Regions from separate parts of the Paenibacillus sp. NPDC056579 genome, predicted to be linked through region 2. Evidence: riboswitches for the same ligand, from Rfam matches in the RefSeq annotation. Region 2 holds a riboswitch; each other region holds the start of a gene.
What was found. A riboswitch is a leader RNA that binds a small molecule or an ion and turns the genes downstream of it on or off. The one in region 2 is predicted to bind cyclic di-AMP.
Positions count from the first base shown of each region.

Region 1 (4,201 bases), on a different contig from region 2:
TGCGGAACATCCGGCAGCGGTTATAAAATTGCTTTCCGTTACAATACCCGATCCCGAGCAGATTCCCCATTACCATCCGTCTCGCGGACGCCTGATTATGAACGATCAGCCCGGCGTTGATAAGGTCTTCCCACGTAATATCGGACTCCTCCGCCTCATAATCGGTGCGCACGTTTGCCAGCGCCTTGCGGATCACGTCCACGGACGCGTTCTCGACGCCGATATCGCCTTTGCTCGTCGCTTCCTCCTGCGTGATGAAAGCGTGCTTGCACCCTTTGACCTGAGCCGTAATGATTTTACGTATCCGCTCTCCCGCATGATCCGGATCGGTTAATATGATCACTCCCCGGCGCTGCTGCGCGAGGCGAATTCTTTTGATGACCTCTTTATTGATCGCCGACCCGCCGGTCTCGATCGTTTCGGCGTCTACCGCCCGTTTAATGGCTGTCGTATCGTCCTTGCCCTCAACGACAATAATTTCCTTTATCATCTTACAACCTTCTTTCTGGAAAGCCAACCACAGAAAAAAGAAGAGGTATCCCTCTTCTCATCCGTTACCCTATATATTATGAGTCTGCCCTAATTGCAGGTCCTTAGTCCGCCGTCGGCTTCTTCGGTCCAATGACATAGACCGTATACCCACGCTTCATGCCAAATTTGTTAGCATAAGAACCGCTGTCGAAATACACATCGATGACGTTGCCTTTCACGGCGCTGCCCGTATCCTCCGCTCTGCGGAAGCCAAGCCCATCGATATAAACCCACCAGCCCAGGGGAACCACTTTGGGATCCACTGCAATTGTTCGACCTTCCGTTACTCTCGTACCCGATGAAGTAATACCGAACTGCGGATGCTCCGCGCTTTTGCCCGTAGAAGCTACACTTGCCGTATATGCAGTCAAGGTCACGTTATTGATGACCTGCTTCACGCCAAAAGACACACCGCCTTTGGTTACTTCTTGAAGATTCGGCGATGACGCCGACAACACGACTACCGGATTTTTCGTCCCGATAGCGACCACTTTATTGACGCTTTCCGTTTGGACCTTCTCACCAACCACTTGCTCGGAGACCAAGACTCCATCTTCATAAACCTTTTCCGTAGTTTTGAGGACTACGCCCTCTTGCCCTTCTTGCACTATCTGTTCTTTGCCCTTTACCAGCTGCGGATCGTTCTTCTTCACTACGCTAAACGCTACTTTTTCCGAAACCTCTTCCATTTCTTTCTTGACCCGGACAATTTGAATCTCACCGCTCGGAGGCAGTTCGGCATCCAGCGACGGATTTACCTTATCCAGCTCCCCAACCGTGACGTTCAAATCTTTGAGAGCATCCCCTACCGTCGTGGCAACGGTATAATGCGTCTTCTGCTCGCCGTCAGCCGTAAGCTGAAGCGGCTTGGCATGCTCGATGGTGATCCGGTCACCGTTCTTCACCTTCGAATCCAGCGCTGCCGAGAGCCTATCGTGCTCTCCAACAGTAATCTTCTGCTCATCCAGTAAACGCTGCAGATCCCATTGCTTCGTATACACAACGGTTTCCTGTCCGTTCACAACTACGGATACCTTCTTGGTAGCCGTACCGTATAACATCATCAAAAACATGAAAGTCAAAGCGAATGAAATGAGTGCTGCTTTCGATATCAAACGCAAGTTTTCATGCTTCCATCGCAATGCGAAGGACATGCTGGATGATCGTCTTACATGGGTTTGCTCGTGTTGAATAGCTCCCACTTGTCGGTCCTCCTTCAAAGCCCCGCCGTCGAGTGTTTCGCATGATTTCATCTGACGCGACTATGGTTTAAGTTTTGCAATCTTTCGTTAATTCAACTAAGGGCTGCAACCTACGGGCCATATCGTTTCTTCCTGCGTGCGGCCAGCACCTCCCCGGTATTCGGTCGTTATGTTGTCGGATTCGTATCACAATGAACGGGAGAACATAAAAAAAGTCATCGGAAAGAGGACTCTTCCCGTGACTTTTCGTTATTTCATCAAAATGAAATAAAGCACACGACAATCGTTACCTCTCTCTTACGCTTACGAGGTTAGCTGACGGATTCGGACTTGAGAGTCGCCCTACTTGGTATCGGATTGTTAGCCGTTCATCCTCACCAAGACTCACCCCAGAAATTGTGACCTTAGTCTTATTGAAATTCGAGACAGGTCAGCTTACGGTTCCCCCGTTTCCCTTACGGAAACTCAGCGATAGTGGAAATCTGGTAATCGTATTAAGTTAATATTGAGTTTACGCTGTCGGATATAAAGTTGTAAAGTATACAAACTCGCCAAAAAAGGTCCGTTTTTGTTCAATTCAAACAAATTTTAGCAGTTTCAAAAAGAAAACCCTTATTTTTCTTGCACTGACTTACTGTTTTAACCAATTTTCTTTAATTATCACGATTTCGACGAAAAAAGGGCTGTCCTGACCCCCGGATTCCTCTACTCCAAACCGAATAATCTAACTGCATTTTTAGTAGTCGCGTGAGCCAGCTCCTCCAAGGTTAACCCTTTGATTTGAGCAGCGGTTTCTGCGACTAATTTCACATACGCAGTTTCATTTCTTTTGCCGCGATGAGGATGCGGAGTCAAATATGGAGCATCGGTTTCGACCAACAGCCGATCGAGAGGAACCTTTTCAAGCACTTCCTTCGGCTGTTTGGCGTTCTTGAAAGTAACCGGCCCGCCGAACGAGATGTAGAAGTTCATATCGAGACACATCTTCGCCGTCTCCCAGCTGCCCGAGAAGCAGTGCATGACGCCGCCGACCTCCGACGCCTTCTCCTCACGGAGAACACGGATAATATCTTGATGCGCGTCACGGTTATGGATAACGATCGGCATGTTCAATTTACGGGCCAGCCGAACCTGCTCGCGAAATACGCGGTCCTGCACGTCTTTGAATGACGTATCCCAGTAGTAATCCAGGCCGATCTCGCCGATAGCGACGACTTTGGGATGGGAGCATAGCTGCTCGATCCACTTCAGGTCCTCCGGCGTCATATCCTTGGCGTCTTGAGGATGCCAGCCCACGGTCGAATAAATGAAATCATATTGCTCTGCCAATGCGATCGAGGTGGGGATCGTTTCCCGGTTAAATCCGACATTGACGATTCGACTGATTCCGTTCTCTTGCGCGCGCCGGATGACCTCGTGTCGATCTTCATCGAATTGCGGTGCGTTTAAATGTGTGTGCGTATCGGTCAGCATATGTAAACAAAGTCTCCTTTATTGAAGTCTGTATGGATGAGGCTGCTGCGCTTTATTCTACGCCAAGCAGCTTCCGGTGCTCCGGCTTAAGGTCAGCCCTGAGCAGCTCCTCCGGGAAATAAAGATGGTATTTCCCCATGTGGATGCCGCTGATTGAACGGACAATTTCCGACTTGCGCGAAATTTCTGTCAGCCCTTCTTTATGGTCCAGCAGCAAAATCGGCAATTTTTCGTCATGCTCGCCCGGACGATACACATCATACGAAAGATCCGAAGGGAAATCAATTTCGAGATAAAACGCAGGATCGATTCCGAGAGCCGTCATCGCATCACGAAGCTGCTCGATCAGCTGTACATCAATCCGCTCCAGCGTGACATATTTGAACAGCCTGCGGTTTAAGAAACGGGAGCACAGGTCGGACAATATCGGATCGGCTTCGCCGGACCATTGCATCAGCACGGTCTGCATGAACGCTTCGTCGAGCAGCAGGTACTCCTCTACGGTCAGCGTACGACGGAACAAGCTTAACAGCGGCTGCAGCATAAACGAGAAGGCGTAGTTTTCTTCATATAACTGTTTCGCTCTTTGAAAAATATTATGCAAAATCACTTCGGCGCTGCGGGTAACCGGGTGGAAGTAGACCTGCCAGTACATTTGGTAACGGGACATCAAGTAGTCCTCCACCGCGTGCATGCCGCTTTCCTTGACGACAATGTGCCCTTGGAACGGACGCATCACCCGCAATATACGCTCGAGGTCGAAGGTGCCGTAATTGACCCCGGTGAAATAAGCATCGCGCAGTAAGTAATCCATCCGATCCGCATCCAGTTGGCTGGACACGAGACTGATGACGATTTCCTGATTGTAGGTTTTGGCGATGACACCGGCCACCTTCTGCGGAAATGACGGGGATACCTGCTTCAGCACGCGGTTCACTTCCGTGTCTCCCAGAACGATCCGGCAAGACCATTCCTCGTGGTTCGTGCCGAACGTT
Region 1 covers NZ_JBHTVD010000020.1:46,125-50,325, forward strand. Annotated here, with positions in the region: gene rnmV (ribonuclease M5) at 1-490, opposite strand, end outside; gene ACFQ88_RS38120 (resuscitation-promoting factor) at 594-1,733, opposite strand; cyclic di-AMP (ydaO/yuaA leader) riboswitch at 2,019-2,214, opposite strand; gene ACFQ88_RS38125 (TatD family hydrolase) at 2,439-3,206, opposite strand; gene ACFQ88_RS38130 (HD domain-containing protein) at 3,259-4,201, opposite strand, start outside.
Region 1: linked by a shared signal. The riboswitch ahead of ACFQ88_RS38120 (resuscitation-promoting factor) and the one ahead of ACFQ88_RS09680 (CAP domain-containing protein) in region 2 are both predicted to bind cyclic di-AMP.

Region 2 (4,201 bases):
CGCTGGATCGCTTGCAGCACCGTATGGGCTTCTCCGCGAATCGTCACGGTACGGAGCACATCGTCCGGCCCGAGGTCTTCCAAAGCGGCGAACAGCGCGCTCCAGCCTTCCTCCCATAACTGCAGCAGCTGTTCCCGATCCAACGCTCCCGATTCAAATTCGCCATCCCTGTCCCGGGTCGGCTTCTCTCCGTCGGAAGTAAGGAAATCGGCCCAACGCGACAGCATATTGCCGTGCATATGCTTAATGATGATCTCCATGGAATTCGATTCAGGATCGGGCGCGGCTCGGAACTGAGAAGCTTCCAGCTGCTCCATGGCACGGTCGGCGAGCTTTTTCATGCTGCGAAAGGTTTGAATGGTATCCTGCAGAAAGTAAGCGGCTACTGATGATGCTGATGTTTCCATAACGATCATCCTCCATTTCCTGGATCACTACCTTTCCAGAATAAAGGAAAAAAAGCCGCCTGTATATAAACCGGGACTATCAAAATAGATTGCAGCGCTTACAATTCACAATTCGTCGTTCATGGTATAGTAATTGAGCATTACTGTGGTTATGCCTAGGACGATATAAACCACATAATCCGCAAAACCGGTCAAGAACGCGAAAGGGAAAATAATGAACCAGACCCCGGCCATTAGGGAAATCCAGTTCAGCCACGAACCCCAGCCTGATTTCTTCAGCATAAAGCCGAGGAAAGAAGCTACCGCTTGAATCGTTCCTCCAACGATGCTCGTAACAACCGCACCTTCATGATTGAAATCAATCCAGAACGGAGCGAAAATAAACAAGAGACCAATCAACGCAGCCAGCAAATGACGAACCGCCATGATTACACCTCCCGAAAGAAATAGCTAAATGCAGATTATGCTATATGTATATGCAAACGGTTACAAAATGTTCGAATATTCTAAAAATTCAACTTTTATCTGTCCCGATATACCGTCCTTTCATGAGTGAACAGCACCCGGAAAACAGAAAAAAGCCCCGATGCATAAAGCATACGAGGCTGTCTGATACTATCCGTATTAGTTAGCGATGAATTCTTGTACCCACTCGCCGTTGTAGTAAGCAACGCCGATTTTGGTGTAGTTAGGGCTCATGATGTTTTGACGGTGCCCAGGGCTGTTCATCCAGGAGTTCATAACCTCTTGCGGACTGCGTTGACCTTTAGCAATGTTCTCGCCGGCATAAGAGTAGCTGATACCGTAAGTCTTCATCATGTCGAACGGAGAACCGTAGGTCGGCGAATTATGATCAAAGTAGTTGTTATTGTACATGTCTTTTGCCTTATCAAGTGCCATATTGGACAAAGCTTTGTCTTCTGTCAGGGCACCCAGACCTGCTTTGGCGCGCTCTTGGTTTACCAGGTTGATGACCTCGGTAGCGAATGCGGATTGCTCGCTAGTGCCTTCGTTGACCGTGCCGCTGCCTGTATTTCCCGTGCTGCCGCTGCCGGTATTGCCGCCGTTAGCGGATCCGTTGTCGACATTGCCGGTATCGCCGCCATTGTCAACGTTTCCGTTGTCGACGGTACCGCCGTTATCCTCGCTGCCGTTGTCAGCTGTGCCGCCATCGTCGACATTGCCTTGACCGGCGCCGTTACCAGGATTCACGGAAGGAATGCCGAAGTTGCAGTTCCAATCATTGTTGCTGCCGTTGCCATTGCCGACAGGAATTTGAGTCCAATATCCACCGGCATAAACGTTATTGCTGCCAGTAGGGATAGAATGCCACTGGCCTTGTTGTCCTTGCAGCAAAGAATTCAGGTCAATGCCGTATTGCTTGGTCAAGCTGGACAGCGTGCTATCGGAAATTGTATTTAACGGAGCCGCAGATGCAGCGCTCACGCCGATAATCGGGCTCAAAGCCAGTACACCTGTCAAAACAACTTTTTTGAAACGATTCAAAAAAATCCTCTCCTTTTCGCGGCCTACGAGGTTAGCTGACGGATTCGGGTCAAAGAGCAATCACCCTGCCGCAATAGGCGGCTTCACCCCATGGAATGGATCCCCCGTGCTTTCTATTAAGCTTCGGCCTTAATTTTGATAGTTTTGCTTCCGGTGTCCATGACCAATAATCCGGTACGGATCGTTCGGAGCCATTTCATTGTAGCATGGGCCAAGGCGCATTTCATGGCACAAAGTCTTCCAGCGGCTCTATGAAACTTCAATAAATGCCCGTCATCTCTAGCCATTTTACATAGATAAGAGCATTCTGCAATTCTCGAAAAATAGCAGCCGCACACGCCGGATCCTGCTTAATCGAGCTGAGCTGGGATATGTGTAAGGGAACCCTCTTTTTGCCGCATCCATTGAACAAACCTGAACTCCGTGATAAAATTTGGATGTAAATCCGGTAAATGAGGACGTCCCGATATGAACAAAACGGAAGCGGAATTCAGCAATTTAGTGAAAGCGTTTCGAAAGCGTCATATGGGCAAAGGTCCGCGGGAAATCCGCACGACATTTTGCAAGTGCTGGGCTATTTGCGAGATGGAGGGGAACCTTTCGCCCGTTGAGAAGTTTATCGCCTCGGCAGCGGACGGAAAGCAGGTATTGCGTTCCGCGAGGACCGAGATGGTAAAGGAAATGTACAAGAACAACCCGCCGATAGAGATGGAGCAGCTGCTCGGCGCCCGTTTCCTGGAATTATATGTAGACATCGATTTGGAAAAAGATTTCGGCATGTCCATCTTCGTCTTCGATCAGGACATCGAAAGCAAATTCGCCGCTCCGAGACATTTATGAGTCTGACAGGCTCATGAGCAATGACGATTATTCAAATAACCTGAGCATCATGTAGCATCCATCATAATGTGCCGTTGGCACTTGGCAGCGACCCTGCTTAAGACTAACCGCCGCAACAGACCTACCCTTTATTTTTTGCGATAAGAGGGCTTGTCTGCTGCGGCTTTTTATTTGAGTTCATAGGAGGATACAAGATGGGAACAACGAAGCACACCGGTCCGATCAAGCTTCCCAAACAGCCTGATCCGAAGCTGTGGGTGAGCAAAGCGCCTTTCGGCCTCGGGCGGGTGAAGCCGCACCATATCAAGGAAACGGCGAAGATCGCCTGGGAGAACCGCGATCAGCTGCCTTATGCTTACCGCATTCTGACGCAGGGCGTATGCGACGGCTGCGCTCTCGGCGTGTCCGGCCTGTACGACCGGACATTGGAAGGCCCGCATCTATGCACGACGCGTCTGAACGTGCTCCGGCTTAGCACGATGCCCGCAATCAAGCCGGAGGAGCTGCACCGGGACATCGACGAGCTGGCCCGGCTCGACAGCACGGCACTGCGCAAGCTCGGGCGCATCCCGTATCCGCTGATCCGGCGCCAAGGGGAGAGGCGCTTCTCCCGGCTGACTTGGGACGAAGCGCTGGAGATGATCGCGGCGAAGATCCGCTCGATCGACCCGAAGCAGCTGGCCTTCTATTTGACGGCGCGCGGGATTACGAACGAGAGCTACTATGCGGCGGCCAAAGTCGCCCGGCTCCTCGGCACGAACAACATCGACAACGCGTCGCGCATTTGCCATTCTCCTTCAAAGACGGCGCTGAAGCGGTCCGTGGGCATAGGCGCCTCCAGCTGTAACTACAAGGACTGGATCGGCACCGACGTGCTCGTGTTTTGGGGCAGCGTAGCCGCCAACAACCAGCCGGTTTCGACCAAATATATGTACGCGGCCAAGCGGAAAGGAACGAAAATTATCGTCATCAATCCGTACTATGAGCCGTCGATGGAACAGTATTGGATTCCTTCCATTCCGGAATCCGCTTTATTCGGAACGAGGCTCGCCGACGACTTTTACCAGGTGAACATAGGCGGCGACATTGCGTTCATGAACGGCGTCATGAAGCATTGGTTCGAGATGGAGATGGAAGCCCCCGGCAGCGCCATCGACCGCGCGTTCGTGAATGAGCACACGAACGGCTATACCGCCTTGAGAGAGCATGTCATGAAGCAGCGATGGGAGCAGCTCGAGCGCTCCTCGGGGCTCAGCCGGGAACGGATGCTGGAGTTTGCCCGCCTGCTTGCGAAGGCGAAATCCGCCGTCTTCGTCTGGAGCATGGGGCTGACCCAGCACCGGTTCGGCACGGACAACATCTCGCAGGTAGCCAATCTGGCGCTGCTGCGGGGATTTCTCGGCCGCGAGCATTGCGGCCTCATGCCGATTCGCGGTCATAGCGGCGTC
Region 2 covers NZ_JBHTVD010000002.1:481,764-485,964, forward strand. Annotated here, with positions in the region: gene ACFQ88_RS09670 (DUF1572 family protein) at 1-407, opposite strand, end outside; gene ACFQ88_RS09675 (SPW repeat domain-containing protein) at 513-833, opposite strand; gene ACFQ88_RS09680 (CAP domain-containing protein) at 1,032-1,913, opposite strand; cyclic di-AMP (ydaO/yuaA leader) riboswitch at 1,919-2,052, opposite strand; gene ACFQ88_RS09685 (Na-translocating system protein MpsC family protein) at 2,382-2,753, shown strand; gene ACFQ88_RS09690 (FdhF/YdeP family oxidoreductase) at 2,948-4,201, shown strand, end outside.

Region 3 (4,201 bases), on a different contig from region 2:
TTTGATCAGGCCATGATCTGCTCAGATCTCTTGTAACTTATGTATGAAATACAGCCCGCACGAAGGCGGGCCGGTTCGTTCTTCTCTTAAGCCATGGAATGCCGGGCTCGGATCTGTTCCTTGGCTAGATCATTCATCTTCGCCGGACTCCATTTAGGTTCAAAAACTAGCTCAACGTCTACCTTATGAATCCCCTCTGCTTTTAAAGCCGCTTGCTTCACATTGGATACAATCTCATCGGCCAGAGGACATTCCGGGATCGTTAACGTCATCTTAATGCTCGCGGTTCCTTCTTGATCTGCCTTTACCTCATAAATCAGCCCAAGATCGACTACATTTACACCAACCTCCGGATCAATAACCTCTTCCAGCTCTGCTAAGATAAGATCTTCCTTGCTCAAGAGATCACCCTCCGTTCTATATTGGTTTCATAAGGGGAATTCATGGACACGATGCATCAGGATAGTTCATTTTCGTTACTTATTTTGTTCAAACCTTACTTATTCATACAGAAGATCAATACAATCCATTTCTTTCCGAAAATTCTGCCGCTTGCAGCAAAAAAGCATCCCCTTTCGCAGAGAATGCTCTTGTCTTGTTTATTTCTTTAAATGATATGGAACCGTCGAAATAATAACGTCTCTCCGAAACAGCAGATGAGCGCGAATCAACAGGCTCGATTGGTTATGCAGGATGTTGTGCCAGCCTTTCTTGGGAATAAACTGGGGGATCACTACGGTAACCTGGTAATTCGATTCTTTCGCTTTGCGCTGAACGGTATCGATAAATTTGGTCAACGGATTAATGATGCTGCGGTAAGGGGAATGCAGCGTGACCAATCGGATATCCGGCTGCCACTTCTCCCATTTTTCCTCAAAAATAACTTCATCTTCTCGCTCAAAAGGTACATACACCGCAATAATCTGCTCGGGCGAAAGAGATTTGACGTAGTTTAAGGAATTTTCTACGACATGAGTGATGCCGGCTACAGGGACAATGAACACATTTCCTTCTATAGGAACAACCGGCTCGCAGGTGGACAGTCTTAGCTGGTCGCCGACGGCCTCGTAGTGCTTTCTAATGCGATGGAACAAATAAATGATTAATGGCAGAAAGATTAGAACAGACCACACTTGCGCGAACTTGGTTAAGAAGAACATCATGGACACGATAAAGCTGATCGCCGCACCGATTGTATTAATGATCAGCTTCGAAATCCAGCCTTTGGGCTTTTCCCGGATCCATTTGACGACCATCCCCGTCTGTGACAATGTAAAAGGAATAAACACGCCGACAGCATAAAGCGGAATGAGGTGCTCCGTCTGCCCTTTAAAGGCGGCGATCAGGATAATGGAACAGAAGCCCAGCATAATAATCCCGTTGGAATACCCGAGCCGGTCTCCCCGGACCGTAAACATTCTGGGAATAAATTTATCCTTGGCTAGATTCACCGCAAGCAAAGGAAATGCGGAATACCCTGTGTTAGCAGCAAGAATCAGTATCAAGGCCGTCGTTCCCTGGATGAAGAAATACATGAAGCCGCGGCCAAAGGTCTGTTCGGCGATTTGGGAAACCACCGTTACTTCTTCTCTCGGCGAAATCCCGTAGTAATAGGCCATATACACAATTCCGGAAAATAATAGTGCCAGTAACGTCCCCATCGCCATTAATGTCTTGGCGGCGTTATTAGGTGCAGGAGTCTTGAAGTTCGGAATAGCATTTGAAATGGCTTCGACTCCCGTCAAGGCGGAGCTTCCGGATGCGAATGCTCTTAACAATAAAAACAGGCTGATCCCCGCCACCGGTGTACCGATCGGAGCATGCAGTTCAGGCGGAACCTGCCCCGTCCCAATTTTGAATATCCCCACGCAGATAAGAATGAATAACGCAAAGACAAATAAGTACACGGGATACGCTAAGATGGACGCCGATTCCGTTACGCCTCTCAGGTTCAGGATCGTAATCAGGATAACAAACGTAATGGCAATAGCTACATTGTGGGTGTGAAGGCTTTGAAACGCTGACGTAATGGCATCCGTTCCCGCCGATACGCTCACGGCAACCGTTAGAATGTAGTCTACGAGCAAGGAGCCTCCGGCGATAAGTCCGGGGTACATGCCCAGATTTTCCTTGGAGACAACGTACGCTCCGCCGCCATGCGGATATGCAAAAATGATTTGCCTGTAAGATAAAATGAGGGCCGCCAGCAGAATCAATACTCCTATTCCGATAGGAAGCGAGTACCAGAAGGCCGTTGCTCCAACCGTAATTAACACCAGCAAAATTTGTTCCGGACCATAAGCAACGGAAGATAGCGCGTCGGAGGAAAGAATGGCCAGCGCCTTCGTTTTATTAAGCTTTTGTTCACCTAGCTCGTTGGATTTTAATGGCCGCCCAATTAAAAACCTCTTCAAGGAAGTAAACATTGCATTCACCACCAGTGATTTATAAAAGTAGATTACCCTATTCGCAGAAACAAAAATCCCGGCAGATGACAGCGGTTATAAGTTCCCTTAATGCCTCTCTATCCCTTGAAAAGCAGCAAAAACCACAGGTGCATGCAGCCCTGCGGTTCCATTTAGAACACAAGCTTCACCCTCTACTCTCCAATACGCTTACGAGGTTAGCTGACGGATTCGGGCATGGTGAGTTGCCCTACCAGAAGCATTCCTGGATTCACCCCAAGTGAAAAAGAGAGCCGCTTGCAGCCCGCTTTCGACCTGTTTGGTTCCCCCGCTCTTCATTTCTGAAAACTCAGCGATATTAGAATAGAAACTGTATATATGGATTTCACAAAAATGAATGATACGCCTTTTGCCTCAGGCTGTAAAACTACAATGGGAACAGAATAGGCGAAATGGTTTAATGATAGAAAGTAAAATCGCTCTTTTCTCGGAAATACTTCATTCTGCTTACTAAATCGCTCATTCTCTTGCATTTTACTTTGGACAGGGCAGGTAATCATTGCATGACATTCCCCTTTTCGGGTAACCTAACGTTAAAATGGTGAATCCATCATGAAACTTAATTTAAGGGGATGCACATGAGCACGTTATATGAGAAATTCGGCGGAGAAGAGACGATTGGGAAAGTCGTCGACTATTTTTACGATTTGGTATTGGCGGACGACACTGTAAATCACTTTTTCGAGCATACGGATATGGAGAAGCAGCGCAAGCATCAAACGAAGTTTATCAGCTATGCGCTGGGCGGTCCCAACCAGTATTCCGGCGGAGCTATGTCCAAGGTTCACGCGGGGATGAATCTGCAGCCCGTCCACTTCGATGCCATCGTTAGACATTTGCGCGCTGCGCTGGAGCATTTTGGTGTCGGTGAAGAGGATATTACTGCTGCATTGCAGAAGGTAGCATCGCTGCGGGAAGATATTCTGTACAAATAGCCGAGGAGCAAGCATGTCATGGCTGCTTGTGGGGATGGTGGTGGTAGGCGCGATGAACGAAGCTGTCCAATTGGATGAGCGTAGCTTGGGCAGTTGTACAGTATGCAACACCATTACGTGTCCCGTCGATTTTTCCTAAATCGTGCTTGATGTTAGAGCTCCAGATTCGGATCGGACACTGGTTCCGTTATTTGTGCAAAAAGACCGAAATGGCGAGTTCATCGGACACCAGATCCGTTATTCGCTTCATTTCGGGCCATTTTATTGAGAATATCGCTCAATAAGCGCATCTGTATCCGATAAGGTACCCATTTGGCTGCATTTCATTGAAATAGCGGATTGCCTGTCCGATCGCTCGTCCCGTTCGGAGAGTCATAGCCCGGGTAGTAATACGGATTGTTGTGCACAAGGTACACATGCTTACAGCGTGACGTTAGGCAGTAATTCGGTATGTTATGCTTCAGTTACTCCATTACCTGTCCCGTCGGTTGTTCCTGATTCATACTTGACGCTAGGGTTCCTGATACGGATCGGACACTGGTTCCGTTATTTGTGCAAAAAAGCCCGAAATGGCGAGTTCATCGGACACCAGATCCGTTACTCGCTTCATTTCGTGCTTCCGCCGCTCATCTATTCCGCGGGAAACGTCATCCTGACGAATGCCCCGCCTCCAGGGTTATTGCCGATGGCCAATTTGGCGTCCGGCCGGTTGTAGCGCATGTTCAGCCTGTGTTGAATGTTGAGCAGTCCGATTCGGGTAAAATCGGCATTCTGCTCCTCCGCTTGACCGATCCGCTGCGT
Region 3 covers NZ_JBHTVD010000019.1:33,511-37,711, reverse strand. Annotated here, with positions in the region: gene ACFQ88_RS37730 (metal-sulfur cluster assembly factor) at 87-401, opposite strand; gene ACFQ88_RS37725 (APC family permease) at 600-2,426, opposite strand; cyclic di-AMP (ydaO/yuaA leader) riboswitch at 2,598-2,770, opposite strand; gene ACFQ88_RS37720 (group I truncated hemoglobin) at 3,044-3,400, shown strand; gene ACFQ88_RS37715 (sensor histidine kinase) at 4,031-4,201, opposite strand, start outside.
Region 3: linked by a shared signal. The riboswitch ahead of ACFQ88_RS37725 (APC family permease) and the one ahead of ACFQ88_RS09680 (CAP domain-containing protein) in region 2 are both predicted to bind cyclic di-AMP.